DNA from 4 places in the Sinorhizobium terangae genome. Region 4 is predicted to be linked to each of the others. Evidence: riboswitches for the same ligand, from Rfam matches in the RefSeq annotation. Region 4 holds a riboswitch; each other region holds the start of a gene.
What was found. Region 4 has a riboswitch for cobalamin ahead of QA637_RS11450 (CbtB domain-containing protein). Riboswitches for the same ligand answer to the same signal wherever they lie in the genome.

Region 1 (7,106 bases), 1.9 Mb from region 4:
CGCCCGGCTTCCGCGAGGATTGCATCGACCAGATCCTCGCCCAGTTCACCGAAAACACCGGCATCCAAGGCCTCGGCCATGCCGGCTACGTGCTTCAGTGTGAATGCGATCTCGTCGACCGGTGCTTTGTACATGATGGTCCTCCCCGTGCAGCCATTGCCATCGTCGACCGCGCGTCCTTCTTCGAACCGACACTATTGATTTTTACGTATACGTCAACGTCAATTGCGTTCGGCTCGCATTGCGCAGGCGTGTAACAAAACTGTCATCGACGGCGATTAGAAGCCGAGTCCGGATTGCCCGCTCACACTTTACCTCATTTCGGTCAGGCCAAGGCGCTGAGATGAACTTGATTTCTCCCGAGATACCGGGCCTTGTCTGGGCCTACCGCTTCATACCGGGGGAGAGCCGATGCCAGCGCATCGCGGCCGACTCTTCGATCGACAACCTGTCTGGCGGCGACGGCTGGGTCTGGCTGCATCTGGCGCTCAGCGATGCGCGCACGCCCGGGTTGATCGAACGCATCAGCAACCTACCGCAGGCAGCGATTGCCACGCTGACGAGTCACGACACACAGGCCGCAATTACCGTTTCCGAGGACGTCGTCCACGGGACGCTGGTGGATTTCGAGCGCACGTTCGACGAGGTCACGAAAACGATCGGCTGGCTGCATTTCGCGGTCAGTGACAAGATCATCATCACGACGCGGCTGCATCCGTTACGCAGCATCGACCGGGTGAAGGCGGCCGTCGAGAAGAGCACCAAATGCAACCGGCCGATCGACCTCTTCGAAATGCTGGTTGTCGAGTTCCAGAGAACGTTGATCACCCTCGTCCTGGAACTGACCGAAGAGTTGAATGTCATCGAGGATCACGTCTACGGAGAGGCTGGCCACAGGCAGCAGCCAGGGCTGGCACCGCTGCGCAGGACCGTGGTGCGGCTGCATCGGCACCTGCGGACCATTCTCGCCCTGTTGCGGCGGGCCGGAGCATCGGAGGAGGATGAGGTGCCGCCGGGTTTCATCGACGCGGCCGAGCGGCTCTCCGATCGGCTGGAGGCGGTTGACCGGGATGTCTTCGCGCTCCAGGAGCGCGCGAGGCTTCTCCATGAGGAAATCGACAGCAAGATTCCCTCGGAGACAAACCGGCATCTCTACATCCTGTCGCTGATGACAGCGTTCCTTTTGCCGCCGACACTGGTGACCGGCTTCTTCGGCATGAATACGGGAGCCCTGCCCTTCGCCGATGGAAGCGGGACACTCTACGCGGCGTTGATCATCGCCTTTTCAATGGGCCTTGCCTGGCTCATTCTCCGTCGCATCGGCATTCTGTAGCACGCCGTTGCGGAAGGATGCGGACCGGTCTTCCAGCCTCATCCAAAGGCCGGAATCACTTCCGACCTGCCTTCTCGTCGGCCTGCAAGCCGATTTTAGCTGTAGGGCGAGTAGCACTGCCGACGCGGGCCGCCATAGGGTTGATAGGTGTTGTCATAGGCCCTGTAGGACCGATAGCGCGCGTAGCACCATTCGACGTGCCTGTTGCCGTAGCGAGCAACCGGCGGGCGGGCGATCGGTGGACGGACGATCGGCCCACCGATAATCACGCCAGTGCCGAAGGCCCCTCCCGGGTACCACCAGCCATCGTGATAGCGATAGCCGGGACGATAGTAACGATAGCCGCGATAGCCGTTGTAATAATAGCGGTCACCGTAGCGATAATATCCGCGCGGCCGATATTGAACGTCGGTTACATTGCTCTCAGCTTCGATCCTTGAAGGCGTGGGTGTGAACGCCTGCGACGGTGCGGCGGACGTCCCCAGCAACAAGGCTGCGAACGCCGCCGAGAGCCACTTGCCAGTCATTGTCTTCATGGTTTCCTCCATGACCGAAAGCCGGAAATCAACGGCGTGTTGAACGCATAAGTAGCGGGTCTTGTTCCCTATTTCTGGAACATGCAGCCGGCGATTGCGCCTTTGCCACTGGAGCAAGGGTCGAAAGATGAACCGTGCCGGCCACCTGCAACATCACAATCCTGAGCCGAACTTACGCATGACGCTTCTGCCGCAGGTCTGTGTACAGGAGCGATCGTTTCGCGCAGGATCGACACGGGGCTGAGATTTACGACCTTTTAACGCTAGTGTCGGCAATCTCAGTGGATGGAAAAGCGGGGACTCTCGATCTCGGGGACGATCTTGCGCCTGGCGGCCCTTCTGGGTCTGACCTTCGCGGCGGCGAATGTTCACGCGCGTGATCTCGAACCCTGGAAGCAGCGGCAGAACGCCATCATCGTCGATGCCTATGAGATGAACAGCATCGACTGGGAAGCGCTGCTGAAGGACAAGCGCATCGCCGGGTTCATCGCCAAAGCCTCCGACGGCCTGCCCGAGAGCTTCTCCTGCACCGGAGACCATGGCGGCGACACGGTCGCCCATTGCAAGACGATGTGGCGGAAGTACGCCGTCAGCCGCGAGCTCTACCAGACGCGCCGAATGATCGCGCGCGCGTACGGCCTGCTCTGGGGCGCCTATCATTTGGCCCGGCCCGGCAATCCTGTCGATCAGGCCAATCATTTCCTCGACTACGCCAATCCGCGCGACGACGAGGTGATGGTCCTCGACATAGAGGGGATCGACCCGGAAAAATACATGTCGCTGGAAGACGCGGCCATCTTCGCCGGGCATATCAAGGCCCGCACCGGCCGCTATCCGATCCTTTACACCAATCACATCACCGCGAAATACATCGCCGCCAACCGCTACAAGCACCGGCTGCTGTCGCGTCTTCCGCTCTGGTACGCCCGCTACAAGCCGGACATCCGCAAGGTTTTTCCGATGGGGAACTGGGACGGCTATGCCCTCTGGCAATTCTCCTCGTCGCACAATTGCGGCAAGCGGCGCTGCCCCTACCGTGTGCCCGGCACGCTTGACGACATCGACGTGAATGTCGCGGCGATGCCGGCGTCCGCGCTGAGGGCCGTCTGGCCGCAAGGCGCCCTTCTGCCCGAGAAACCGCCGGTGTTGACCGTGGTCGCGGCGGCGACGCGCGGGACAGCGCCGACGGCCAGCGCCAGGGCGGTAGCTTCCCTCGAGCGGCCTGCCTTGCTCGTCAGCCGCGCGACGGCCGAGAGCAAGTCGGGCAGCGGCGTCGACAGGACCGTTACCGGCTCGATCGCGGTCAGAGCTGCCGAAGTGCACCTGCCCGATCAGACCGAGCGGCGCTGACAGACCCGCCCGTCACGCCTCGATCTGGACGTCACCAATCGGCCGAGAGCAGCAGGCAAGGATGTAGCCCTCTTCGATCTCGTCATCGAGAATGCCGCCATTGTGGTTCATCTCGACATCGCCGGCGACCTTCATCACGCGACATGTGCCGCAGATGCCGCCCTCGCAGGCCGCACCGATCCGGACGCCGTTGGCGCGGGCGGCCTGCAGGATCGTCTGGCCAGGCACCACCGTCACGTCCTTGCCGCTCATGGTAAAGGTCACCCGAGCCGCCTCCGCCGAAACCCCCGCCCCGGCGCGCACCGCAAGCTCCTCTGCCGCGGGTGCGGCGGCTGGCTGGAAGCTCTCCTCGTGATAGCGCGCCATATCGAAGCCAGCACCCTTCAGCATCTCCCTGACGCCGCGCATGAAGGGCTCAGGCCCGCAGCAAAACACCGTCCTCTCCAGGAAGTCCGGCGCGAGCAGAGGCAATTTTGTCGCATCTATGCGACCGCGTAGCCCATGCCAGCCATGGCGCGCCTCATGGCCTTCGACGAGAAAACCAAGATTGAACCGCCGCATCTGGCGGGCGAGAACCTCCAGCTCGGAACGAAACAGGAGGTCCTCCGGCCTACGCGCGCAGGAAATGAAGGTGATGTCCGTGTCCGGCGCGCAGTCCGCCATCCAGCGCGTCATCGACATCATCGGCGTGACACCCGAGCCGGCCGAGATAAACAGGTATTTATCCCCCGGATGGCGAACGAAGCTGAAATCGCCGAGCGGCCCGAGCGCCTTCAGCCTCGTGCCCGGCTTCAGATTGTCGAACATCCAGCGCGTGCCGGTGCTGTCCGGCTGCGCCTTGACGGTGACGGCAACCGAGAGCGGGCGGGACGGAGAGGATGACAGCGTGTAGGTGCGCATCACCGGTTCCTCGCCGACGGGCAGTTCCAGCGTGACGAACTGCCCCGGCAGGTAGCGGAACCAGGCCGGCTTGTCCGAGCGGAAGGTGAAGGTCATCACGTCCGCAGTCTCGACCACGGCCGATATGCATTCGAGCAGATGCTGCCGATCGATCCACGGATGAAGCTCATCGAAATGGCGGAAGGAAGAGCCCATTTCCATGGTCATGCCACCCGCGAAAGAGGAGCGACGTCGCCTTGCAGGCGGTTCTGCATGAAATTGCAGTACCATTCGACGAACTGCATGACGCCGCCCTCGTGCTCGGCCGAATAGGGGCCGGGCTCATAGGCCGGCGAGCGGATGCCGAAGGCGTTTTCCTCGACGATCTGGCGATCCTGGTCGTTGGTCTCGGTCCAAACGTGGGTAAGGTCCTCGATGGTGTAATCGACGCCCTCGACGGCGTCCTTGCTGACAAGCCATTTGGTGGTGACCTGCGTCAGTTCCGGTCCAAGCGGCAGCACGCGGAAGGTGATCGCGTGATCGCCGAGCACATGGTTCCAGGTCGTCGGGTAGTGGAAGAGCAAGAGCGTGCCGATCCCGCGCTCGTTGACGCCGGTCGAAAGCGGTTTGCGAACGGCCGCTTGTCCGGACATGGTGTAGCTCTCCGCCCCGTTGATCAGCGGCATCCGCGTCATCCGGAATTGGCCGGTTGGTGCAATCCTGAAGCTGCTCGGAAGGCCTGCCGCCTCGCACCTTTCCCAATGGGCGCCGATCTCCGGGTCGTTCATGGCACCCTGGACGCCCGTCACCGTCGGGGCCTCCGGGTAGGTACGGCAAAGCTCCGGATGGTTGGCGGCGCAATGATAGCACTCGCGGTTGTTCTCCCAGACAAGCTTCCAATTGCCCTTCTCGACGATCGTGCTCTCATAGGCGACCTTGGTCTCCCCGAGTCTATGCGGCGCGAGATAGCCGGCAACCGTCTCCCGGAACGGCTGGAAATCCATCGGCTCGTCGGCGAGGCTGATGAAGATATAGCCGCCAACCGTTTCGCAATGGACCGGCTTCAGGCTGTGCTGAGCCGGATCGAACCCTTCGGGCATCTGCCGCGCGAAAAGCAGCTTGCCGTCCAATTCGTAGGTCCACTGGTGATAGGGACAGACGAGCTTGGCCGATGAACCCTTGTGCTGCGTGCACACGCGCGAGCCGCGGTGGCGGCAGGAATTGTGAAGCGCCCGGATCGTTCCCTGCCGGTCGCGGACGATGACGATCGGATAGTCGCCGACCTGAACGGTAAAGTAGTTGCCGGCTTTCGGAATTTCACAGTCGTGACCGATGAAGAGCCAGTCCTTGTACCAGATGTGCTCGAGGTCCTGCCGGTAATATTCCGGGTCGGTGTAGAAGGCCCGGTCGAGGCTATAGCCCTCACGACGGTTTATGAGCCGGCGCAGCATATCGTTCTGAATGTCCATGTCCTGTCCTCGTTCATCAGTTCGCAGAGGCAGGACAGGAACCAACGCCGACAATGATGCCGGCGCGTCAAAGGCTCCGATCCGGCTGCCCGCCGCAACCAGTTACGGTCGATTTTTCGTCCCAAGGCTGGTTTCCGGGCTCTGGAGTGGCCCCTAAAGGGACCCGCCCGGCGCCTTCCCGGACACACCGTCCAGTGGCCTTTTGCCGTGGCTTTCGCTCCACCACCGTTGCGGGGGCAGCGCCGGGATCTGACCGGCTTCCCAATTCTCCGCCCTCCCTGGAGCGGCACCTTGAGTGTCCATATCTAAGCGCGCCCAGCATCTTTTCATTTGCCGATTGACGACATCGGCTCCCGGAAAGACGACACGATATCCGCTCATCGATCCTAAATTTGGGGATTGATATTATTTATTATAAACAATGTGATAGCGGAAAATGTAAGCAACTGATGATTTTTTCGGCAGCGTCATCCCGGGCACGAATTTGACTGGCCATTTTACGACACACCTTCGAAGCGGATACCATCGACAAAATGTGTTGAAAAATCATCTGTTAACCCTGAAGGACTAGCATTCGGGGAGATCAACTCGCTTCGCGGACAAGGATGGCGCCGGCGCGGATGGCTAGACTGAGATATTATGATACCGGCACGAGAGCCGTGATCCCCGCACCAAAGGCCACACCCCACGCGGAGTTCCTGCGGACCGGACGGATCGACCGCCGACGGCACTGGATGGCCGAGCAGCGGCGTTACCTGACGCATGAGGAGGTTGCGGAGCAAACCGGGCGGAAGCTTTCGGCGGCCGGGGAGACTACCCACAAGCGGATCAACGCTTTCCATTCTTCGATCCAATTCCCGAAGATGGTCTTTCACCGCACCCTGCCGAACAGTCCGCATCTCGGCTACTGCCATGTGACCGCCGCGAAAACGCACCTCGAGCGTTCGCACGACGTCACCTGGGCCTTCTATTTCGCGAACTTCTTCTCCGATCTCGGTGACGAGACGCATTTTTTCGATCGGATACAGAGGGGTTATTCGCGCATGTACTTCGCCGTCGCCATCGAGCCCGGCGGTGACGAAGGGCAGATGGTCATCAACCGCAATGTGCGGGGCAACGGATTGATCTTCCGAACGCAGGATCCGAAGATAGCACTGAAGAACGTCCTGATGCTGGGCGCACGGGACGACGCACTGCGCAAGATCATTCGCAGCCTTTGACCGACACGGTCGGCATTGCTCTTATGCATGTCGCTGTCCCAAAACCGCTGCACATTTTTGGGCGACGTGCGCTTCTTGTTTTCATACATGTCGTCATCCCAAAACCGCTGCGCACTTTTGGGTGACGTGCCTTGGCGAAGAAAATCGTTCTGTTTTTCCGGCACGTCCGTTAAAGGAGGCGACGGAAAGGCAAACGGAACCGTCATGGCCGAAATCATCGATACACGCACAGAACCGGCCCGGGCGATCGAGCACGCCTGCGTCGTTCTTTCCGAGGGCGAGCCGGTCGCGATCCCGACGGAGACGGTCTATGGGCTTG
Region 2 (7,106 bases), 530 kb from region 4:
GCGTCTGCAACAGGTCGAGAATTTCGAGCTGATGGCGGATGTCGAGGTGGTTGGTCGGCTCGTCGAGGATGATGATCTTCGGTTCCTGGGCAAGCGCCCGGGCAATGAGCACCCGCTGCTTCTCGCCGCCCGAAAGCGTGGCGAATTGGCGGGGCGCGAGATGGGTAAGGTCGAGATGCTCGAGCGCTTGCGCCACCCGCTCACGGTCGCGATCGCTCCAGCCGCTGATCCCCTCCCGGCGCGGGATCCGCCCCATCATCACGACGTCACGGACGCTGAAAGGGAAATCGCCCGGCATTTCCTGCAAGACAACGGCAATCGTTCTTGCCGCCTCGCGCGCACTCATCGCCCAGAGGTTCACGCCGTCGATCCCGATACGGCCGGCAGTCGGTTCAACCGCGCGGTAGAGGCAGCGCAAGAGCGAGGTCTTGCCGGCGCCGTTCGGGCCGATAATCGCGAGTCGGCTGCCAGGCGCGATCGAAAAGCCGATATCGCGGACAAGCCGAAGGCCGGGGCGCGGCCCCCACTCCAGTTTTTCGACGCTGAGGCTGGCGCCCGCGCCGGTCTGAAGAAAAGCATGAAGCGATTCTTCGCCCGCTTTTCGCTGCAAACTACTGAATTCATCGCTCATGAAAATGCCCTCCCCGCACTCACTGCAGCCACCCCGCCGTCTCCTCGGAAACGAGGACTGCCGCCGGAATGCGCGCAAGGCCCTTGCCCGTCAGGCTCAAGGCGGGACGCGGAAAGGGGTCAAACGCCTGGCCTTCGGCATAGGCGGCGGCGAAGCTGACAAGATCGTCGATGTCTTCCTCCGGCGAGATGTCGCCGAAGAGATAGGTCGCCCTGGCGGTCGCCTGGAAGGCGATGGTGCAAGGCCGCGTGCAGGCCGCCATCGCAACTGTGCCGGCGATCGAAAAATCCCGGTCGAGCGGCCGGCCAAGCGCGGAAACGCTGTGGTTCAACTGAGCGAGCAGCTCGGTGCCGGGACGGCATGGGCCCCCGGGGAAGCGGCAATCGGTGCAGAGAGTTATCTTGTGCTGTCGGAAGTCTGAATTCGCCATGGCTTGTCTCCGCCGGGCTGGGCCGGAGAGAAAATGGCGAAGATGCAAGGAGACGGTTGCCCGCCAAGCAGAAGCCAGTTCTTTTCCATCGGAACACCCCGTCCGTTGTGGTTGATCGGTTCGATGGCAGGTCTCCTGGCTCGCGGGTCGCCGCGCATCCACGTCTTCCCGGCTTTTCGCCAGTGACATGGTGTGAATGCGCTTTCCGCTCACAGTTGCGGGGGCAGCCACGGTTTCGGCCCCTCCTGGGTCGTCCTCACCGTGTTCCCTTTTCAGCCGCTTCCGGGTCAGGAAAGCAGCACCATCGCCGCCTTGGTGGCACGAATCGCGGCGCGAGGCAACCGGGGATGGATGGCGAAAGGACATATCATGGGTGGTATCCCGTTGAGGCTAGCCGTTCTGTTACTTAATAACATAACATCGCACAAGACAGAAAATTCGCCATGGGCGTTAATTTGCCGTTGTCATTGACTGTGAACCGAGCAACGCACGCCTTCGCAGAGGACAGCCGACGCACCAGAGCATTCCCAGCGCTAGAGCATTTTGCAGTCAGGTGGGAAACGAGGCGCAGGTGGCGAGATCGCCAACTGGTACATAAGGAACTGTCTGAAGGACCCGGCGCGGTCCCGGTATCGTCAATGCGCTCAGCGCAGCGGCCAGACCCACATCAGCATCGGCACGGCGACGAGCACAATGACGATCGAAAGCGGCAGACCGAGGCGCGGGTAGTCGCTGAAGCGGTAGCCGCCCGGCCCCATGACCAGCGTGTTGCACTGGTGGCCGATCGGGGTGAGGAAATCTGAGCCTGCGCCGATCGCCACCGCCATCAGAAAGGCATCCGGCTTGTAGCCGAGCGCCGCGGCAAAACTCGCGGCGATCGGTGCCATGACGAGCACCGTGGCGGCATTGTTGAGGAAGGGCGTGACCGCCATTGCGGCGATGAGGATGAGCGCAAGTGCGCCCGCGGGCGGCAGGCCGGCAGCGATGCCGCTCAGCCAGCCGGCGATAAGGTCCGACCCACCGGTGGTGCGCAACGTGTCGCTGACCGGGATCAGCGCCGCCAGCATGACGAGGATCGGCCCGTCGACCGCACGGTAGACGTCGCGCAGCGGGATGACGCGGAAGATCACCATGGCGAGCGCCGCCGCGAAGAAGGCGACCGGCACAGGCACGACTCCGATCGCCGTTGCCCCCATGGCGGCTGCGAGAACGAGCAGCGGCACCGTCGCGCGTCGGATGGTACCGAGCAGGATTTCCCGCTGGGCGAGCGGCAGGCAGCCGAATTCCTGCAGGAACGGCGGCAGGTCGCGCCGTGTCCCCTGCAGCACGACAATGTCGCCGGCCCGCAGCCGGATGCTGCCGAGTCGCTGCTTCAGCCGCTCGCCCTGGCGGCTGACGGCAAGCAGGTTGATGTTGTGATTGTTGAAGAGCGCAAGCCGCTGCGCAGACATGCCGATGAGCGGAGAGCCGCTGGCGATCACCGCCTCGATCGCCTCGATGTCGGCCGGCGTCTTGCCGTTGTTGGCCGTGGGCGACCTGTCGCCGGAAATCTTGAGCTTCGCCTGGGAGACGATACGGTCGAGCGCCGCCGGCCCGCCTTCGAGCAGCAGGATATCGTCGGCCTCGATGATGGCGTCCGGCAGCGGCGCCAGATGCGTGCCGCGGCGGAAGATGGCGAGGACGACCGCACCGCCGTCGCCGAGTTTGACGAGGTTGCCGAGCGGCTTGCCGATCATCGGCGAACCGTTCGCTACGACCGCTTCAGAGGTATAGTCGGTGATCTCGATCGCCTGGTTGACGGAAACCTGCTGGCTTTTGCGCTCCGGCACCAGGCGATAGGCGAAAAGCAGGAACACCGCGCCGACCACGGCCAGCGAGGCGCCGACCGGGGTAAAGTCGAACATGCTGAAGCTCTCGCCGGTCAGGTCCTGCCGCATCCTCGACACGACCACATTGGGCGAGGTGCCGACCTGGGTCATCAGCCCGCCGATCAGCGAACCGAAGGCCATCGGCATCAGGAAGACCGAGGGCTGGACGCCCGACCGCCGGGCGAACTGGAAAGCGACCGGGATCATGATCGCCAGCGCGCCGATATTCTTGATGAAGGCGGAAAGCATCGTGACGGTCACGACAAGAAGCGCAAGCTGCGCCCTTACCGAGGTCAGGTCCGGCAGGAAGCGCTGTATCGCCGCATCGACCACGCCGGAGCGGGCAACACCGGCGCTGACGATCAGCGCGCTGCCGACGATGATGACGATATCATCGCTGAAGCCTGTAAAGGCGCGGTCGAAGGGAACGATGCCGACCGCGACCGAGAGCATCAGCGCCGAACAGGCAATGAGGTCGTAGCGGAAACGGTCCCAGATGAAAAAGGCCATCATGGCGCCGATTACGAGAAACGAAAGCGACTGTTCGGCGGTCATGAGCTGTACCTGAAGCAACGCGGATCGTACGAAAGCCTCTACTGCATTTCCCCCCAAACCGAAATCGACTGAAGGAATAAAAACACGCAGCGGCGAGTCTGATCCACTACATCGTCCAAAGCGTCTATCGAATGCAACTGAAATACCGACAGATTCATGTCGCAGCGCTGTGGATTACCAGAAACTCAACCGAAACTCGTTGGTTCCTTTGACCGTTGTTGAAGAAGGAATATGATGTCGCAGCCAGTTTAGCGTGTACCAACGGGCCTTCGCGCAACGGAGGGGGCGCAATCGCCGGAGCCAAGGAAAACGCAGCCATGAAGACCGCCCTGCCCGCCATTTGCGCGGGTCTCCTGCTCGCCGCCTGTGCTTCCACCGCCCCGCCCTCAGTTGGCTACTCGCGCAATCTCGAACCCATTCCGGGCAGCATCACCTATGGCGGCCAGCCCCGCACGAGGCTGACCAAGGCGCCCGTCGGCAGCATCGTGCCGCACCGGTTCCGCGACAGTTTCGGCCGCCAGGTCTCCGAAACTTACGTTATCGAGCCCGACCGCTCTCTGCGGCTTATAAGCCGCCGTATCGACTATGATCTTATGACCGACCGGTAAGTGGGATAAGGAAACCGCGCACGGTTTCTCCGCGCCGTTTCTCACAAATGGAATGAGAGTATCGCCATGAAAGATGCCTTGCCCACCCTTTTTGCCGCCCTTCTGCTGTGCGCCTGCTCGACTACCGCTCGGCCGCCGTCGGTCGGCTACGGACGCTATCTCGAGCCCATCCCCGGCAGCATCACCTATGGCGGCCAACCGCGCACGAGGCTGACCAAGGCGCCGGTCGGCAGCATCGTGCCGCATCAGTTCTTCGATAGTTTCGGCCACAAGGTCTACGAGACCTATGTGATCGAACCCGACCGCTCGCTGCGGCTTGTCGGCCGTCGCATCGACTACGATATCTTCGGCGACATGGACCGTTGATGTCCGGTACGCCAAGGCATTACCGAGGGGCGCCACGATGAAACTTGGCTCGATCGCCTGCGCAGCCGCGCTCCTTCTTGCGGCCTGCACCACCACCGCGCCGGAGCTGGAGCCGATCCCCGGCAGCATCACCTATGGCGGCCAGCCACGCACGAAACTCACCAAGGCGCCGGTCGGCAGCATCGTGCCGCACCAGTTCTTCACTCAAGGCGGACTGGCCCGGGAAACCTATGTGATCCAACCGGACCGCTCGCTGAAGCTGATCCGCCGCCACATAGATTATGACTTTATCACGAGGCACTCTCGCCGCTAGGATGGCAAAAGCAATGTCGCCGGACATCACGTGCTGTTCGGCGGCCGGCGGCTGGGGCATGGGTAGTCCAAGGACGCGGCACGGAACCCTGCACATTTAAAACGCGTTGTTTGCGACCGGCCGACGCTTAAAGGCGCTTCAGCCTCACTTCGAGCGATGAGAAAACACCATGAGGCCCCTCCTGCCAGCGATGTCGCCCGCGGTCCTGTCCGTCATGCTGCTCGCGTCGAGCGTGAGCGGCTGCACGGCCACCGCGGTCACCTTCGGCTATTCACCCTACCTGGAGCCGATACCGGGCAGCATCACCTACGGCGGCAAGCCGCGGACAGGGCTTAGGCGGGCGCCGGTCGGCAGCATCGTGCCGCACCAGTTCAACGATCGCGCGGGGCGCACGGTCTATGAGACCTACGTGGTAGAGCCGGACGGCTCGCTCCGCCTCGTCAGCCGGCGTTACAGGTATGATTTCTTCGACTTCGACTGATTGCGCACGCCTACAACAGCCGGGACCGGGCCGCCGCTTCCAGGTGAAGGCAGCGGGTCGCGCCTGACCTGCGAACGTTCCGTCGTCTTAGGAGAATCCGGCCCGCCGGAACCAGTCCTTCACGCCCGCCAGCACTTGCGCCTGGGCCGCGTCGAGCGTGGTGGCATGACGGAAATCGTCGCTGCCGGTCCCGTTGCAATGCCAGATCGTCCAGGCCCAGTCTCCGCGCGCCTGGCGCTTCAAGACAAAGCCCATTTCGTGGTCACCAAGTTTGGCGCAATAGGCATCCGCCCGCTTCTGCACCCATGTCAGATTGATGTCGGCGACAGTCACCATCCCCGTGGCCCTCCCCCGGTGAAAAGGTAACCACAATCGCTTTGACCGCATCCATGGAATTTTATGAAAGCGACACATAGAGAGCTCGATATCCACAGCCATCGCGAGCCGAGCTAAGCTGCCAGGCTCGGTTAACGATTGTTTCGACAGAAACACAACCTGGACTACCAAATTTCTCCTATTCCGGCCGGCTCGCCGCGACCACGGCGGGCGCTGCCGGCCGCCAAACGCAGCGCACTTGCACCCAATTCGGGGGCGAAGCGAATCACCGGCATTCCCCCGACTAGCCGCGCAACAACATCAGCATGCGCTTCGCCGCGTCCGCAAAGGTCACACCGAGTGCCGCGCCGCCGATGCCGATGACGCCGAGCGCGCCCATTCCGATCAGCTTCCATTTGCGCACGTCCTCGGTCACCGGCTTCATATCGGCAATGTCCTCCTTGGTCAGCGACATCGCCCCTTCAAGCGTCCCCACCCGCTCGAAAAGCTCGTCCATGCGGCGGACCGTCGAGGCCAAGCTTGCGTCCGCCCGGTCTTCGGTCCGCCGAAAATCCTCGCGCAGGTTCTTCACTTCGGCGATCAGCGTCCCGAGCTGCTGGTGAACGCTCCCATCAATCATCGCCGCCCGCTCCCATCACCACCACTCTATGTCCTTCGCATTCGGCCTTCGCCCATACTGCCGCGGCGCACAGGCCGACGACGGTGCGGTCGATCCGCCGTTGGTCCGCCTGCGTTGCACCGCGGGCGCCGGCAAGATCAGTGCCGACGACGCGTCTCAGGCCCGTCACATCGGCCGGCCCCGAAATCCCACAACCCGCCAAAAGCAAGGCAGGCATCATAAGCGCGACGCTTCGCGTCAGCGCGGTCTGCAGCTTCATCATTTTGCCTTTCGATTGCGTGTCTCACTGCTTGTGCCCCCTCCTCTCGGATGGCGAGCACGGCCCAAAATGCGGCGGCGAGGACGAGCCCGCCGGCAAGGATCCTTCCCCAGAACATCGTCACTTGAGACCCAGCGCCTCGCGCACCACCGGCATGGAGGAGATGGCGTAGACGGCAAAGCCGACGATCACGGTGAGGATCGCGAGTTGCACCCGCCAGTCGAGCGTCACGAGATTGAGTTCCTTCAACGCGGTGACGAGGCTGCCGCCGGCCGTCAGCAGCCAGGTCCAGAAGCGCCCGGATCTCGCGACAGCCCTGCGCTTCGACGCAGCGTGCGATGCCGGCGCGGCTTTCTCCCGTGCCGCCCGCACGGCCGCTTGCCCTTCGGGCTCTACGCGACGACGCGCGACGGCCAGCACCTCACGCAGCACAGCTTCGACCTTCTCCGGCTTGACCAGGACCTTGTTGAGCCCGTCGCCGGCGTAATAGGATTGCCCGCGCTTCACCTGCTGCTGATTCCCCCTGGTGTCGGCCAGCACCGGCAGCGACGCCCACTCCTGCGCCAGCCGCTTCCCGAATTCGACGAGCGACAATTCGCCGGTTACGAAGGCCTGATAACCACGGCGCTTCAGGAGGTGA
Region 3 (7,106 bases), 750 kb from region 4:
CTCGGCGAGGAACGGGTGCGCACCGTCATGTTGCCGTACCGATATACCTCGCAAGAGTCGCTGAAGGACGCCGAGGCCTGTGCCAAGGCGCTCGGATGCCGCTACGACATCGTCGCGATCGAAGAGCCGGTGGAAGGCTTCCTCAACGCGCTCTCCGATGCCTTCGAGGGCACCGAACTCGGCATTACCGAGGAGAACCTCCAGAGCCGAACGCGCGGGACGATCCTTATGGCGATCTCCAACAAATTCGGCTCGATGGTGGTCACGACCGGTAACAAGTCGGAGATGTCGGTCGGCTACGCCACACTTTACGGCGACATGAACGGCGGCTTCAACCCGATCAAGGACCTCTACAAGATGCAGGTCTATGCGCTTTCGCGCTGGCGCAACAGCGCGGTGCCGCCTGGCGCGCTCGGGCCTTCCGGTGAAGTCATTCCGCAGAACATCATCGACAAGGCGCCTTCTGCCGAACTCCGGCCGAACCAGACCGACCAGGATTCGCTGCCGCCCTATCCGGTGCTCGACGACATTCTCGAGTGCCTGGTGGAAAAGGAGATGAGCACGGAGGAAATCGTCGCCCGCGGGCATGACGAACCGACAGTCCATCGCGTCGAACACCTGCTTTACATCGCCGAATACAAGCGCCGCCAGTCAGCCCCGGGCGTGAAAATCACCAAGAAGAACTTCGGTCGCGACCGGCGCTATCCGATTACTAATCGTTTCCGTGACAGGGGATAGCAATGCGCAGTTCGGTGGAGATCTTCGACATCGGCAGTGGCGAGGCTCGCATCGTCTGGCAGACAGAGCGACTGGTCGAGGCGCCGAACTGGTCGCCGGATGGACGCTATCTGGTGATCAACGGTGATGGCCGGCTTTATCGTCTCGCGCTTGACGGCTCCGAACCCGTTGAGATCGACACCGGCTTTGCCCGCCAATGCAACAACGACCACGGCATTTCACCGGATGGTCAGACGCTCGTCATCAGCGACAAGAGCGAATTCGGCAAGTCGGCGATCTACGTCCTGCCGATCGAGGGCGGGGTGCCCCGTTTGGTGACGCCGAATCTGCCGTCCTACTGGCACGGCTGGTCGCCGGACGGGCGGACACTTGCCTACTGCGGTATCCGCGATCAGGTCTTCGACATCTACACGATCCCGACCGAAGGCGGCGAGGAGCGTCGCCTGACCCACGGCGAAGGGCGCAATGACGGGCCGGACTGGTCGCCGGATGGGCACTGGATCTATTTCAATTCCAGCCGCACCGGCCGCATGCAGATCTGGCGGGTTCGCCCCGACGGCAGCGATGTGCAACGCATCACCGACAGCCCTTATGGCGACTGGTTTCCGCATCCCTCACCGGATGGCCGGCACCTGCTGGTGCTCTCCTATGACGGCGACGTCTTCGACCACCCGCGTGATCTTGACGTCAGGCTTCGCCTCATGGATCCGGAAGGCGGCAATGCGCGCGTGCTGTTCGAGCTCTTCGGCGGGCAGGGGACGATGAATGTTCCAAGCTGGTCGCCGACCCGCGAGGCATTTGCGTTCGTGCGGTATCAGCCTGAGTGATTCCCTCGCAGCATGTACGTCGCCTCAGGCGACCGGCAGATTGTAGGGCGTGATCACCTCGACCGCCGAAAGGCACTGGCCTCCGGAACCGGCGACAGCCGTTCTTCTTCCCATGATGGCGCGAAACGCCGTACGCGCGTCCGTCTTCAAGTCATGATGCAGCACGAAATGCACGCGTCCGTCCCTCAGGAGTTCCAGATTTTCCTGGTCGAGATCATGAGCGACGAAGAGTGAACAAGTCCGGTCGAGCTGATGGAAAGCGGCAAGCACGGCGCGGTTTCCTCCGCCGATCGAATAGGCGGCGTTGATCTCGGGGTGACGCGTCAGCGCATCAAGGGCGAGGACGCCGGTTTCCTCGCTCTTGCCAAAACCCTCGCTGATCTCGACGATACCAATCGAAGGGTAGCGCTCGCGCAATATCCGGCGGAAACCGATCTCCCGCTCCTCTTCTCCGCGGAAGCGGTTGCTTGAGAGCGTGACCAATACGGTCGCCGCCTGACCGGCGAAGCGCTCGCCGATCAGATAGGCGGCGGTCTCGCCGGCCGCGCGGTTGTCGGCCCCTGCATAGGCCGTTCTAGCGGAGTGTGGAAGATCGGTGACGAGCGTCACCACCGCTATGTCCGCGCTTTCGAGCCGCGCCACGGCAGCGGTCACTTCGGGCACATCCGGTGCCTTGAGGACGACGCCATCGGTGCCACGCAGGCGGATCCGGTCGAGCAATTGCGCGATCTCCTGTGCTCGCATCGTTTCTGCCAAATGAAAGCGGCAGCGGAAGATCGTCGGCATGAAGGTCGTCGCTTCATTTTCGAAAGCGCGTCGCACGGCGTCGGTAAAGCGCTCCGGCGCTTCCATCACCACGTCGATCGCATATTTCCGACCCTGGATCTCCATGCCCGCCTGTTGCTTCTCAAGCTCGCGGATCGCCGCCTTGACGCGCGCTACCGTCTGCGGGCGCACCCCCGTCCGATCATTGAGCACCCGGTCGACCGTGGCCGTGCTCACACCTGCCTGAAATGCGATATCCTTGACCAGAAACGGATGTGCCACGAACAAGCCTTGTGATGGTTTTTTGATGGATTCCTGCTCTATCCCAGAAGCGGGCGAGACGTATAGTCGGTACTGTATTTTCTCGAGGAGGAGATCGGATGAAGATCGACAACACGGCGAGGAGGCGCGTCGAACGCGTATGGCTGACGGAGGAATCCTGCAGCATCGAGGCGTTCCGCGCCGAGGTCGAGCGCCGCACCAACCCGATCGACTATCCGCATGCAGCCGATTGCCAAAAGAACATCCTGATCTATGACAGTGCCAGCCTCGTTGCCGATTGCAGGACGGATGACGGTCGGCGCGCAGCTCTGGGGGAGATTTGCGCGGTGCTGGCCGAAGGGCCGGGCGTTGCGGTGTTCAAGCGCGCCTTCACCGACACAAGCATTATCGACGAAGCAAGCCGTGTTTTCGACGAGATCATCGAGGAGCAACACCGCACGAACAGTGGCGGCGGCGACCACTTCGCCAAGCCCGGTGCCAACGACCGCATCTGGAATTCGCTGGAGAAGCATTGCCTGCGCTCTCCCGAAAATTTCGCGGCCTACTACGGCAACGCGGTCATCGCGCTCGTCAGCGAGGCCTGGCTCGGGCCGAACTACCAGATGACGGCGCAGGTCAACCGCGTCAATCCGGGCGGCGCGGCACAGTCGGCGCATCGGGACTATCATCTCGGTTTCCAGACGTCGGCGGTCATCGAGCAATATCCGGCACATGTGCACAAGCTTTCGCCAGTTCTGACGCTGCAGGGCGCCGTTGCCCATTGCGACATGCCGGTCGAAAGCGGGCCGACCTTGTTCCTGCCTTACAGCCAGAGCTATTTGCCCGGCTATCTCGCGCTGAAAAGGCCGGAGTTCAAAGCATATTTCGACGAGAACCACGTCCAGCTTCCGCTTGAGAAGGGCGATGCGGTGTTCTTCAACCCGGCGCTCTTCCATGCGGCGGGCACCAACCGGTCGGCAGACATCAAGCGCGTGGCAAATCTCCTCCAGGTCTCCTCCGCCTTCGGACGGGCGATGGAAACGGTCGATCGCGAGCGGATGTGCGCCATGCTCTATCCGGCCCTGAAGGCTCTTGCAGCGGACGGAAGGCTCTCGGCCGGCGAGATTGCCAATGCGATCGCTTCTTGCGCCGAAGGCTACTCGTTCCCGACCAATCTCGATCGCGACCCGCCGCTGGGCGGCCTGGCACCGAAAACGCAGGCACAGCTGATGCATGAAGCGCTGGCGGCCGATTGGGAAACCAAATCCTTCGTGGAGGCACTGGCCGCGCAGGCGGAGAAAAAGAGAAGCTGAGAAATGCGACGGGGCGATACTCCCGACGCTAAGGAGTGCGGGAGCTTGGAAGCGAAATAGAGGAGGAGTTACATGAGCACGGACTATGGCCGCCTTGATGGCAAGGTCGCTATCGTGACAGGCGGCACACAGGGGCTCGGTGCAACGATCGCGGCGCTCTTTGCCGAACGGGGCGCAACCGGCATCATCATCTGCGGGCGCAACGCTGCCAAAGGCGAGGCAAGAGCAGCCGAGATTGGCAAGGCGACCGGCACCAAGGTGATTTACGTGGCCGCCGATCTCGAGCGGGTCGACGACGCCCGCAAGGTTGTTGCGGCTTGCGACAGGGAATTCGGCCGGGTGGACGCATTGGTCAATGCCGCTGCCATCACCGACCGTGGCACGATCCTCGACACCACGCCGGAACTCTTCGACCGCATGTTCGCGGTCAACGTGCGCGCGCCCTTCTTCCTCATGCAGGAGACGGTGAAGGTAATGCGGCGCGAGAAGATCGAGGGCACGATCGTCAACATTGGCTCGATGTCGGCCAAGGCGGGCCAGCCCTTCATTGCCGCCTATTGCGCCTCGAAAGGCGCCCTGGAGACGCTGACGAAGAACACGGCCTACGCGCTTTTGCGCAACCGTATCCGCGTCAACGGCCTCAATATCGGCTGGATGGCATCGGAGGGGGAGGATCGCATCCAACGCGAATATCACGATGCACCTGCGGACTGGCTGGAGAAGGCCGCAGCCAACCAACCTTTCGGCCGCCTTGTCGATCCGGCCGAGGTGGCGCGCGCCTGCGCCTATCTTTCCTCGGCGGAATCCGGTTTGATGACGGGTTCGGTGATCTGCTTCGACCAATCAATCTGGGGCGCCTACGATGGCTCCCCGCATCCGGCGGCGCCGCTTTGACGCGGCGCCGGTTCTCCATGCCGCGCGGAGGCTTTGGGTGAGGCGAGCCGCTTGGCTCGTCTTGCCTTTCGCCGTCGGCTGTGCCCATATGCGGCCGTCAGGTGCCCGCCACGGCGGGAGAATCGGGAAGCCGGTGCAAATCCGGTACGTGCCCAACGCTGTGATGGGGACGGTCGCGCGAATACAAGTTCTGAATTTTGTTCAGGACATTGCCACTGAATCCTCAAGTGATTTGGGAAGGCGGCGCGGCTGGATGAACCAGAGTCAGAAGACCGGCCTGGCGAGATAGACCGGCCCCGCGCGGACGGCGGGAGGTTGTGCATTGTTGGGGATCGAACGATGCGGCCTGACCCGAGCGGCTGCCTGACGGCGGCTGGAGCCTTTTCGCCGGACGAGCGAGACGCCGTCTACCGCGCCATTGAAACACGCCGCGATGTGCGTGATGAATTCCTTCCCGATCCGCTGCCGGACGAACTCATTACCCGTCTGCTTGGTGCCGCCCATAGCGCGCCATCGGTCGGCTTCATGCAGCCTTGGAACTTCGTGCTCGTTCGTCAAAAGGTGACGCGAGCGAAGGTCTGGGAGGCGTTCGAGCGCGCCAACGAGGAAGCGGCGCTGATGTTTTCCGGCGAGAGACAGGCACAATACCGATCGCTGAAACTTGAAGGCATTCGCAAGGCACCGCTCAGCATTTGCGTCACCTGCGATCGCACGCGCGGTGGCGCGGTCGTGCTGGGACGGACGCACAATCCGCAGATGGATGTCTATTCGACCGTCTGCGCGGTCCAGAACCTCTGGCTCGCCGCACGCGCGGAAGGTGTCGGCGTCGGCTGGGTCAGCATTTTCCACGAGCAGGAGATCAAGTCGATCCTCGGTATTCCCGAGCACATCGAAATCGTCGCCTGGCTCTGCCTTGGGTTTGTCGATCAGCTCTATCAGCAGCCGGAACTCGCCGTGAAGGGATGGCGTCAGCGCCTGCCGCTCGAGGACCTTGTCTTCGAGGAAGCGTGGGGCGTCCCACAGGCAAACAGCATCTGAATTCAATACGATAAGCTCAGTATCTCCACTGCTTTGACAGCATGCGGCAGATGGGCTCAGTTGCCCTGGACCGGCTGGTAACCCGGACCGAGCGGGTGCTTGAGGTCGATCGCGCTTTTTTCTTGCGGCAGGAATGCCGGGCCCACGACACGGACCTTGCTGTTCGCCGGGTCGTAGGGCCTTTCCCGCACCGGCTTTGCTTGTACCGATCCCGCGGCCGGCTTCAGGTCGCCATTGATCGTGATGACCGACGGCTCGCTGCCGGTCGTCGCCTTCCTGCCATTTTCTGTCGCCGCACTAGCCGGGATTCGGCAGCCGCAAACTCCTGGCGCACCGACGCCGCGCGTCCGGTAGGCAAAGGCCGTCGGCAGCTCGGTATAAGGCCTTCCGGTCAAGGCCGAGACCATCTGGTCGCTCTCTTCCGTAGCGAGAACGTGGTAGTAGAGTTCCGTCTGCGCACCGGGGCAGCGTGCCTGACACAGCTCGGCGTCACGGGCAAAGTCCGCGGGCGTTGCATTTGACGAGATCGGGAAAAAGGCCCCGTCGCAGGTGCGGACGCACATTGTCCTGAGGCTGCCCATGGGCTCCTCGTGCAGCAGGGGAAAATCCTGTGTCTCGCTGTCGTCACCCAGCAGCGGATAATCTTCGCTGTCCGGCGAAAGATCCCTGAGGATATTGCGGGGGAGCTCGGCATCATCGACCGCAGCACTCGCGAACTCGTCCTGCTCCTCGACTGGATCGTGGGCATTGGCCTCGTCATGGCAGCCGTTCAGTTCCAGCGCCGCGAGAATGCGCCGGCGCGTGTCGCCCGTGTCGCCAGATATCAACGAGTGGCGGTGCGCCTTGAGCCGTTGAAGGTTGTCCTCCATGCGGGCGATGGTCTCATCCAGCGCCGCGCATGCCTCATCATTGTCACCACCGATGACGACGACACTGCCGGTGCCGCACTCCATCCGGCGTCGCTCGTTCTTCGCCCGGCGGAGCTCGATGTTCTGGCGGGAAACGGCACCCGTGAAATCGCGCAGGTTAGCGGTTGGGTTGACGGCCGTGGAGAGATCAGTGAGCCGTGCATTCAGGCGTTCGCAAACAGTCGAGGCCGACGCACCGTCAGCGCCCGCCAACAGCAGCTGGAGCAGGGCCACCGCCACGGATTTGAAGTTCCGGGATATGACGATCCGGGGCACTGGCTCTCGTCTCTTCTGCCTTGGTGCGCGATCCGTTCTTCAAGGACTTTCGCGACCGCCAACTCCTGTTTATCCATATCATAAGG
Region 4 (7,106 bases):
GGCTGCCGCAAGCGCATCGTTCAACGGCACATTGAAGACGATCGTCACCAGCAACGTTCCGACGACATAGACAAGGCCGCCGGCCGCAAGCAGCCAGCTACCCTGCCCTCCAGTAAAGAAGGCAGCGCCGACGAGAATCAGCCCGAGAAGTGCCGTTCCCATGAAAGTCGTGAGAAAGAGCGGATTCTGGATCACATCGTTGATGGCGTTCATCGCGGCAATCCCTTGCTCGGGCGGCAACCGCGACAGGGCCTGCATGATGCAGACCGAGAAGATGAAGAACAGACCGGCCATCAGGCCGGAACCGATGACGGCGGCGAAAGCCAAAGCGGGAATCAGGGCAAGCATTGCACAACACTCCAGGTATCGGCTGCAGCCGGAACATCGCAGATGTGAGCAGTCCTCACATTTGCAAATGTGATAAATCCTCGTATTTTGCCAGTCAAGCTAGAATGTGAGCGATACTCATGATTGAAGAGCAAACTCCGGGCGTGGGGCCAACGGAAGAGCAACCAGGCCTTCGCCGCACGCCGAGCCAGAAGCGCAGCCGCGAGCGCGTCGAGCATATCCTCTCCTGCGCCACCAGGCTGATCGAGAAAAAAGGCAGCGACGCCATGCGCATGAGCGAGGTCGCGGAGATGGCCGGCATCTCCATCGGCTCACTCTACCAGTATTTTCCCGACAAGGCGGCGATCGTGAGCACCCTTGCCGAACGCTACAATGCCGCCAGCCGGGACTGTATCGCGAACGAGTTCGCCAAAATCACCACGCTCGCCGAATTGCGCAGCGCCTTTTCGGTGCTCTTCGACACCTACTACGATATGTTTCTCGCCGAGCCGGTGATGCGCGACATCTGGTCGGCGATGCAGGCGGACAAGACCCTGCGCGAAATCGAACTCGCCGAAAGCCGGGCAAATGGACGCTTGCTTGCCGAAACCTGGGCAAGGGTTCAGCCGGAAACGCCACGCAAAAGAATCGAAGATGCCGCCTTCCTCATCATGCATCTTGGTGAATGCACGATGCGGCTCGCAGTCTCGGTCGACAATCCCCAGGGCGACCGCATCGTCGCGGCCTATAAGCACATGATCCTTCGTGAATTTGTCGCGGATGCAACGGGAGAAGCCGCAAGTTCAATTGACATCGCCCGCGACCGATCCTAATCATCGGGGATCGATTGGTTCTCGGAAAGCGAACGCGTTCCGGGAGTAAACGGGAACGTGACGGATGGACCCAACCTGGGCATCTTAATCACGGCCGACCCCGCGACTGTAGAACGGCGTGAATTTGCCATTCCGGAGCGATCCGGAAGAAGCCACTGGGAAAGACCGCGAGAGGGCGGTTCGATCCTGGGAAGGCGAGGCAAATCCTTGGTGCAAACCACCTGACGCCGTGAGCCAGGAAACCTGCCAAGCGATGCGGGCACAGTGCCCAACCCGGGAAAGGTCCCAACGCCATCACGGAGGTTGTCATGGCTACGTCTACAGCTTCGAGCATTTCGCTCTCCCTTAACGATCGTCTGGTCGCGGGCATCTCCGCCCTGTTGATCGGCGCCTTCCTCGTCTTCGGTGCAGGCCTCGCGAATTCGGCCGTTCTGCACGATACGGCGCACGACACCCGCCATTCCTACGGCTTCCCCTGCCACTGATCGATGCCATGGAACGCACTACAGCGCCGCGCGTCTTTTCGGACGCGCAAAGGACGCTGTAGCACTTTGAATTGCTGCATGTTTTTATCCTTAAATCGGCTACGATTTAAGGAAACGTGCAGCAGGCGTTCCATCTCGAACAAGAGCGGATCGCTTCTCCGGCGTATAGCACGCGAGCGCATTTGCCGTTGGGCATGCGCTCCGGCGTGCTTCGTCGGCGTTTTGCATCCATGGAAACCGGAAATGGCGCCAGCTGTGGCGTTTGTGCGGCGTTCGCGCTTCGGAGTAGCCACGTGCCGGATTGAGGAATATCGACAATGATCGTCAAGACACTTCTGGCCGCGATCGTGGCCGGGCTGATTGCCGGCGTCTTCATGACCGCCGCACAGGAAATGCGCGTCGTGCCGCTGATCCTGCACGCCGAAGAATACGAGGGCGAAGCGCCGGCAGCGGATCAGCCGGCAACGCAGGAGCCTGCAGCCGCGGGCCACGACCAGCATTCGTCGCTGAACAGCACTTCGCCGCTGGGCGCGCTTGCTTCCGCGCTCTCGCCGGTCACGCCGGCCTATGCGCATGAGCATGAGGGCGATCACGAGGAAGGCGGCATCATGTTCGGCCTGAGCCGTTTCTCCGGCACGCTTCTCGCCAATCTCGTGACGGGCGCCGGATTTTCTCTGCTGCTTGCCGGCGTCAGCCTTGTGATCGGCTCTCCGATCACGCTCGCGAACGGGGCGGCCTGGGGCGCTTTCGGATGGCTTGCCGTCCACCTGCTGCCGGCGATCGGCCTTCCGCCCGAACTACCGGGCTTCCCCGCGGCCGAACTCGGCGACCGGCAGGTCTGGTGGGCCGCGACGGTGCTGTTTTCGGCGGTTGGCCTCTACCTGCTGGCGCTGCGCCCTGAACTGGTCGCCAAGATCGCGGGTCTCGTGCTCATTGCCGCACCGCAGGTCTACGGCGCACCGCAGCCGCTCGACATCTCCAGCAACGTACCCGCCGTCCTCGGCGCCGAGTTCGCCGTCGCCGCGCTCGCGACCACGCTTGCCTTCTGGCTCGTGCTAGGGGTGGTTTCCGGCTTCATCAACGACCGGTTCGTCAAGGCGCATTAATCACATTCTGATCGTTGCTGCCCCTCTCCTCGGGTTTAACCCGAGGACTAGCCCTCTCCCCGCTCGCGGAAGAGGAGACGACCATAGATCCGTCTCCACTTGCGGCAACGTCTTGAGTTAGAAAAGACGCCGCCGCACCCACCTTGCCGCCCACGGTCGCACGCGGGGAGAGGCACGAGGGCGGCGCCACGCGCGTCCTTCTCGCCCGTCAAAACGGGGAGAAGGTGCCGGCAGGCGGATGAGGGGCCGACTCACCCCGTTCGATCGCGAGCAGTCTCAAGCAAATGCGCCCGCAGCCGTTCGCGACGGGCCTCCGGCTCAAGCAACACGCAGCTGTCGCAATAGCTGCCGCCGTCGGTGCGATAATAGAGGCAGCACCCGCCGCGCATCCTGTAGGTCCGCGAAAGTTCTTTCCCGCCCTCCCCTGTGGCTTTGATCCTCTCGTAGCAAAGCGCCTCGGAGTGGAGCGGAGACCCGGCGCGCTTGACGATCGCCAGCGCCTGCGCGATCGCCTCCTCCTCGGTTCCGCACCGTCGTCCGACTTCGAGAAAGGCACCTGCCAGACTGTCGGCAGCAAGCCGCCACTGCGCCCGCAGCGACAGGCCGCAGCGCCGCTTCAAGAGTGCGATGACCGGCCTCAGATGAGCGACAAAGCGATTGTGAAAAAGCCTTTCGGGATCCCCGGGGTCGCTGGCGGAGACTTCGCTGAGTTGCATGCAGAAATGAAACCGTCGCGCGTCGACGGCGCCCGCCTTGAGCGGAGGCGCGTAGTGCTCGAAGCGTAACCCTGTGACGTCTGGAATACGGCCGCTGTAGAGATAGATGGCGGCGGCGGCGAGGCTGAGTTGATGGCTATAAAAGGCGATAAGATGCGCCGCCCGCACCTTGTTGTCCATGCCCGCGCCGAAGCGCTCCTGATAGGAAAGACAGGTCTCGACGCCGGCCGATCCCTCGGCCCAGAATGCCGACGGAACTTGCATGTCCTCGTCCGGGGTTAGCGAGCAGGCAACCTCGGGAAACGCGGCGTCGAGCCAAGCGACGGCGGCCCTCGCCTCTCCTTCGCCTGCGGCGTCTCCCATCTTCAGCTTCCGCGCATTCTCCATTCCATCTCCGTCGCGCTTAGACTTGTGGACCATCCGCCAACAGCCAGCCACCCTCGAAACCGGCCCGGCGCAGTCCTCGGCCAAAGGCAGGAATGCTGCGTGTGATATCCCAGAGCAATCCGCTTCTCCAGTTCTCGATCATCATGACCGAAAGGCCCTGGTCAAGCCCGACGATCCTGTCATCGATCCACCCCTCTGCGCCCTCACCCGGCAGGCTCGGATTGAAGCCACCTGGAAGGCGGTCGTCAGTGAGCAGCGCCGGATAACGGGTGAGAAGATGGCCGAGGCTTTCAAGGCTGGCCTCCGGCTCGAAGGGCAGGCAGGCGAGCGGTGCCCAAGGCACCAGCGTCCCGTCGTCGACGCCGAAGGGCGCGCCGCGCGCCGCATAGCCGAGCATCCTTTGCCAGCGCCCGTCACGAAGCCGTAACCGCCCTTTCGGCGCATGGCAGGCGCTGAAGCCCCAGAGATCGCGGCTATAGCCGGCAAAGCCGCCTGGATTTTCCTCTGCATGCGTGCGCTGAAGCACGATCGCCCGACGGGTGTTCTCGAAATAGTCGCTCGCCGTCTTGCGCATCCCCGCATCGCGAATCTCGCGAAAATCGATCCAGGCGTGGGGAAAGAGGTGGATGAAAAGCGCACCCGCGTGAAGATGCCGCGTGTCGCCGATCGGGAGCCATTCATGGGCCGCGGTGAAGGCATCGTAGCTCCCGGGTGCAATTGCGTGGCGCGGCGCGGCCAGCGCCAGCACATATAGCAACAGCGCCTCGCTGTATCCGCGCCAGCGATACCTGAGAAACCGGCCGGGCGGCCGCCAGCCCATCGCCAGCGTGTCGCCGCGATTGAGCGCCCATGCCCAGTCCGCCCGCTCGAAGAGCCGTTCGGAAAGGCTGCGGATTTCGATCTCGTCCCGCCTGCGCTCGGAGAAATAGGCAGTCGCCGTCAGCACGCCGGCAAAGAGCAGAGCGCTGTCGATGGTCGAAAGCTCACAGTTCCAGGTGCGCTCGCCGGTGCGCATGTCGAGAAAATGATAGTAGAGGCCACGGTAGCCGGTGGCGCGTGCGTCGCTTGCCTGTCTGCCCGTCGCGAGAAAACGCAAAACCGTCAGCACACGACGCGCAGCATCTCCACGGCTGATCCAACCACGCTCGACAGCGACCGGATAGCAGGCCAGCCCGAAGCCTGTGGCGGCGATGCTCGACGGCGATCCCTCGCGCGATGTGTCCGCGACGAGACCTGTCCCGGCATCGGAATACCGGCGAAAATAGCCAAACGCGGCGCGCTGCAGGCGATCGATCCCCACAATGTCCCTATTAGAGGTGGATTGAAGCATCCCGGTCCCGTCTGACGCACTTTTTCGCGAGAGGCGCAGCGCTCGTGCCGTCTGCGTCAGCGATGTCTAACGCTGTGAGAGCGGCATCCTTTCGCCCGGCGCTAGATTTCTTTCAAGGGTAAAATCGGGCAAGGAGGGTATCGGTGATCACCGAATATTGTAGAGACGATCGTTCGCAATTGTCGCGCAACGCCAATCCTGTGCTACATTCTTCCCAATGCCTTGATTTTGGTGTGATGCAATCCAAACTCACAGATGTGATCGATTTTTGAAGTGCAGGGTGCGGGCAAACCGCCTCGTATTTCCGCATCCAGCCCCCGAAGTGACCACGCGCAGAAACGGTTGATGCGATGTTGAGCACGTTGGCATTGATCCTGGCCCTCAGTGGGAGTCCGATCCATTCGGCCGCCATGCAGGCGGATGTCGATGTGGAACTGGTGCTGGCCGTCGACATGTCCGGATCGATGGACATGGAGGAGGCACGGGTCCAGCGGTCCGGCTATCTCCAGGCGCTGCGGCATCCCGAATTCATCAACGCGGTCAAGGGCGGCCTGATCGGGCGGATCGCGATCGGCTATTTCGAGTGGGCGGGGCTTGTGAACGAGCAGTCGGTCGTCTCATGGCAGGTGATCGACGATGCCGCGGACGCCGAAGCCTTCGCCGCGAAGGTTGAGGCGCGTCCGATCGGCACGCGCCGCGGTACGTCGATCTCCAACGCGATCCTGTTCGGCACGAACCTGATCGATTCCAACGCCTTTTCGGGCGCACGCCGGGTGATAGACATTTCCGGCGACGGGCCGAACAATACCGGCCCGCCAGTCACACCCGCCCGCGACGGCGCCATATCTCGCGGCATCATCATCAACGGGCTTGCGATCCTCATTCGGCCCTCGGTCTCGACCGGGCCACTCGACCAGTACTACGCGCAATGCGTCATTGGCGGACCGGGATCCTTCGTACTTCCAGTCCATGAACCAGAGGATTTCGCGATCGCGATCCGCCAGAAACTGATCCTGGAAGTGAGCGGCCTGCCCCCGCCGCCCACCCTGCAGCTCACGGCCACGACGCCCGGTGCCGACTGCCTGATCGGCGAAAAGCTCAGGCCGGGATTTCTCGATCGGATCTATCCCGAACTCGATCGATAAGGTGCATCCAATGGTCGTTATTCGCTGCCGGGCATCAGCGCGGAAACGCCGCCGTCGACGAAAAGTGTTGTGCCGTCGATGAAGTCGGAATCGGGGGAGACCAGGAACAGGATGGCGCGGGCGAGATCGTCCGGAACACCGGGCCGATCGCGCAGGTTTACGACCGGCCGATTCGGATCGAACGTATCCTTTCCGACGGGCGAACCGATCTTGTTCGGCACCACGCAGTTGACACGGATCTTGTGCTTGGCGAGCTGGATAGCCAGCGAGCGCGACAGATTGGTGACACCTGCCTTGGCAGCCGTGTAGGCGACGGCGCGCGGGCGTCCGTAAAAGCCCGAGGTCGAGCCGACATTGACGATGTTGCCGCCGTGCCCCTGCGCCACCATCTGCTGGGCGAAATATTTGCTCATCAGGAACGTGCCAGTCAGCGTCACGGCGATTACCCGGTCCCATTCCTCCTTCGTCACGTCGAGAACGTGCTTGTTGTCGCTGATGGCGACGTTGTTGACGAGGATATCGACCTTGCCGAAGCGCTCGGTGACATCCTTGACGAGCGAAATCACGCCTTCTTCGTCGGCAACGTTGGCGAGGAACACCTCGGCCTTGCCGCCTGCAGCTCGGATCTCCTCCGCGACGCGTCCGGCGCGCTCGGCGTCGATGTCGGTCACGGCGATGCTCGCGCCCTCCTTTGCCAGAAGCTTCGCCGTTGCCTCGCCGATATTCCGGCCAGCGCCGGTAACGACCGCCACTTGATCGATCAGTTTCATTCTGTCC

Region 1: linked by a shared signal. The riboswitch ahead of QA637_RS02425 (aromatic ring-hydroxylating oxygenase subunit alpha) and the one ahead of QA637_RS11450 (CbtB domain-containing protein) in region 4 are both predicted to bind cobalamin.
Region 2: linked by a shared signal. The riboswitch ahead of QA637_RS08830 (DUF1636 family protein) and the one ahead of QA637_RS11450 (CbtB domain-containing protein) in region 4 are both predicted to bind cobalamin.
Region 3: linked by a shared signal. The riboswitch ahead of bluB (5,6-dimethylbenzimidazole synthase) and the one ahead of QA637_RS11450 (CbtB domain-containing protein) in region 4 are both predicted to bind cobalamin.

The regions. Positions count from the first base shown of each region.
Region 1 covers NZ_CP121659.1:520,061-527,166, reverse strand. The annotation lists gene QA637_RS02450 (acyl-CoA dehydrogenase family protein) at 1-134, opposite strand, end outside; gene QA637_RS02445 (transporter) at 344-1,333, shown strand; gene QA637_RS02440 (BA14K family protein) at 1,429-1,860, opposite strand; gene QA637_RS02435 (glycoside hydrolase family 25 protein) at 2,155-3,219, shown strand; gene QA637_RS02430 (FAD-binding oxidoreductase) at 3,232-4,326, opposite strand; gene QA637_RS02425 (aromatic ring-hydroxylating oxygenase subunit alpha) at 4,323-5,567, opposite strand; cobalamin riboswitch at 5,676-5,876, opposite strand; gene QA637_RS02420 (DUF6656 family protein) at 6,188-6,787, shown strand; gene QA637_RS02415 (L-threonylcarbamoyladenylate synthase) at 6,992-7,106, shown strand, end outside.
Region 2 covers NZ_CP121659.1:1,869,598-1,876,703, forward strand. The annotation lists gene QA637_RS08825 (ABC transporter ATP-binding protein) at 1-631, opposite strand, end outside; gene QA637_RS08830 (DUF1636 family protein) at 651-1,061, opposite strand; cobalamin riboswitch at 1,170-1,382, opposite strand; gene QA637_RS08835 (SLC13 family permease) at 1,706-3,484, opposite strand; gene QA637_RS08840 (hypothetical protein) at 3,802-4,092, shown strand; gene QA637_RS08845 (hypothetical protein) at 4,159-4,458, shown strand; gene QA637_RS08850 (hypothetical protein) at 4,496-4,771, shown strand; gene QA637_RS08855 (hypothetical protein) at 4,941-5,252, shown strand; gene QA637_RS08860 (hypothetical protein) at 5,340-5,588, opposite strand; gene QA637_RS08865 (DUF1515 family protein) at 5,872-6,207, opposite strand; gene QA637_RS08870 (hypothetical protein) at 6,200-6,466, opposite strand; gene QA637_RS08875 (lysozyme family protein) at 6,587-7,106, opposite strand, start outside.
Region 3 covers NZ_CP121659.1:1,648,413-1,655,518, reverse strand. The annotation lists gene QA637_RS07825 (NAD+ synthase) at 1-738, shown strand, start outside; gene QA637_RS07820 (TolB family protein) at 741-1,565, shown strand; gene QA637_RS07815 (LacI family DNA-binding transcriptional regulator) at 1,590-2,612, opposite strand; gene QA637_RS07810 (phytanoyl-CoA dioxygenase family protein) at 2,711-3,904, shown strand; gene QA637_RS07805 (SDR family oxidoreductase) at 3,977-4,798, shown strand; cobalamin riboswitch at 4,881-5,093, shown strand; gene bluB (5,6-dimethylbenzimidazole synthase) at 5,138-5,836, shown strand; gene QA637_RS07795 (DUF2865 domain-containing protein) at 5,893-7,020, opposite strand.
Region 4 covers NZ_CP121659.1:2,399,056-2,406,161, forward strand. The annotation lists gene QA637_RS11440 (anthrone oxygenase family protein) at 1-348, opposite strand, end outside; gene QA637_RS11445 (TetR/AcrR family transcriptional regulator) at 468-1,160, shown strand; cobalamin riboswitch at 1,159-1,425, shown strand; gene QA637_RS11450 (CbtB domain-containing protein) at 1,469-1,645, shown strand; gene QA637_RS11455 (CbtA family protein) at 1,963-2,751, shown strand; gene QA637_RS11460 (IucA/IucC family C-terminal-domain containing protein) at 3,003-3,854, opposite strand; gene QA637_RS11465 (glucoamylase family protein) at 3,871-5,184, opposite strand; gene QA637_RS11470 (DUF1194 domain-containing protein) at 5,535-6,329, shown strand; gene QA637_RS11475 (SDR family NAD(P)-dependent oxidoreductase) at 6,347-7,099, opposite strand.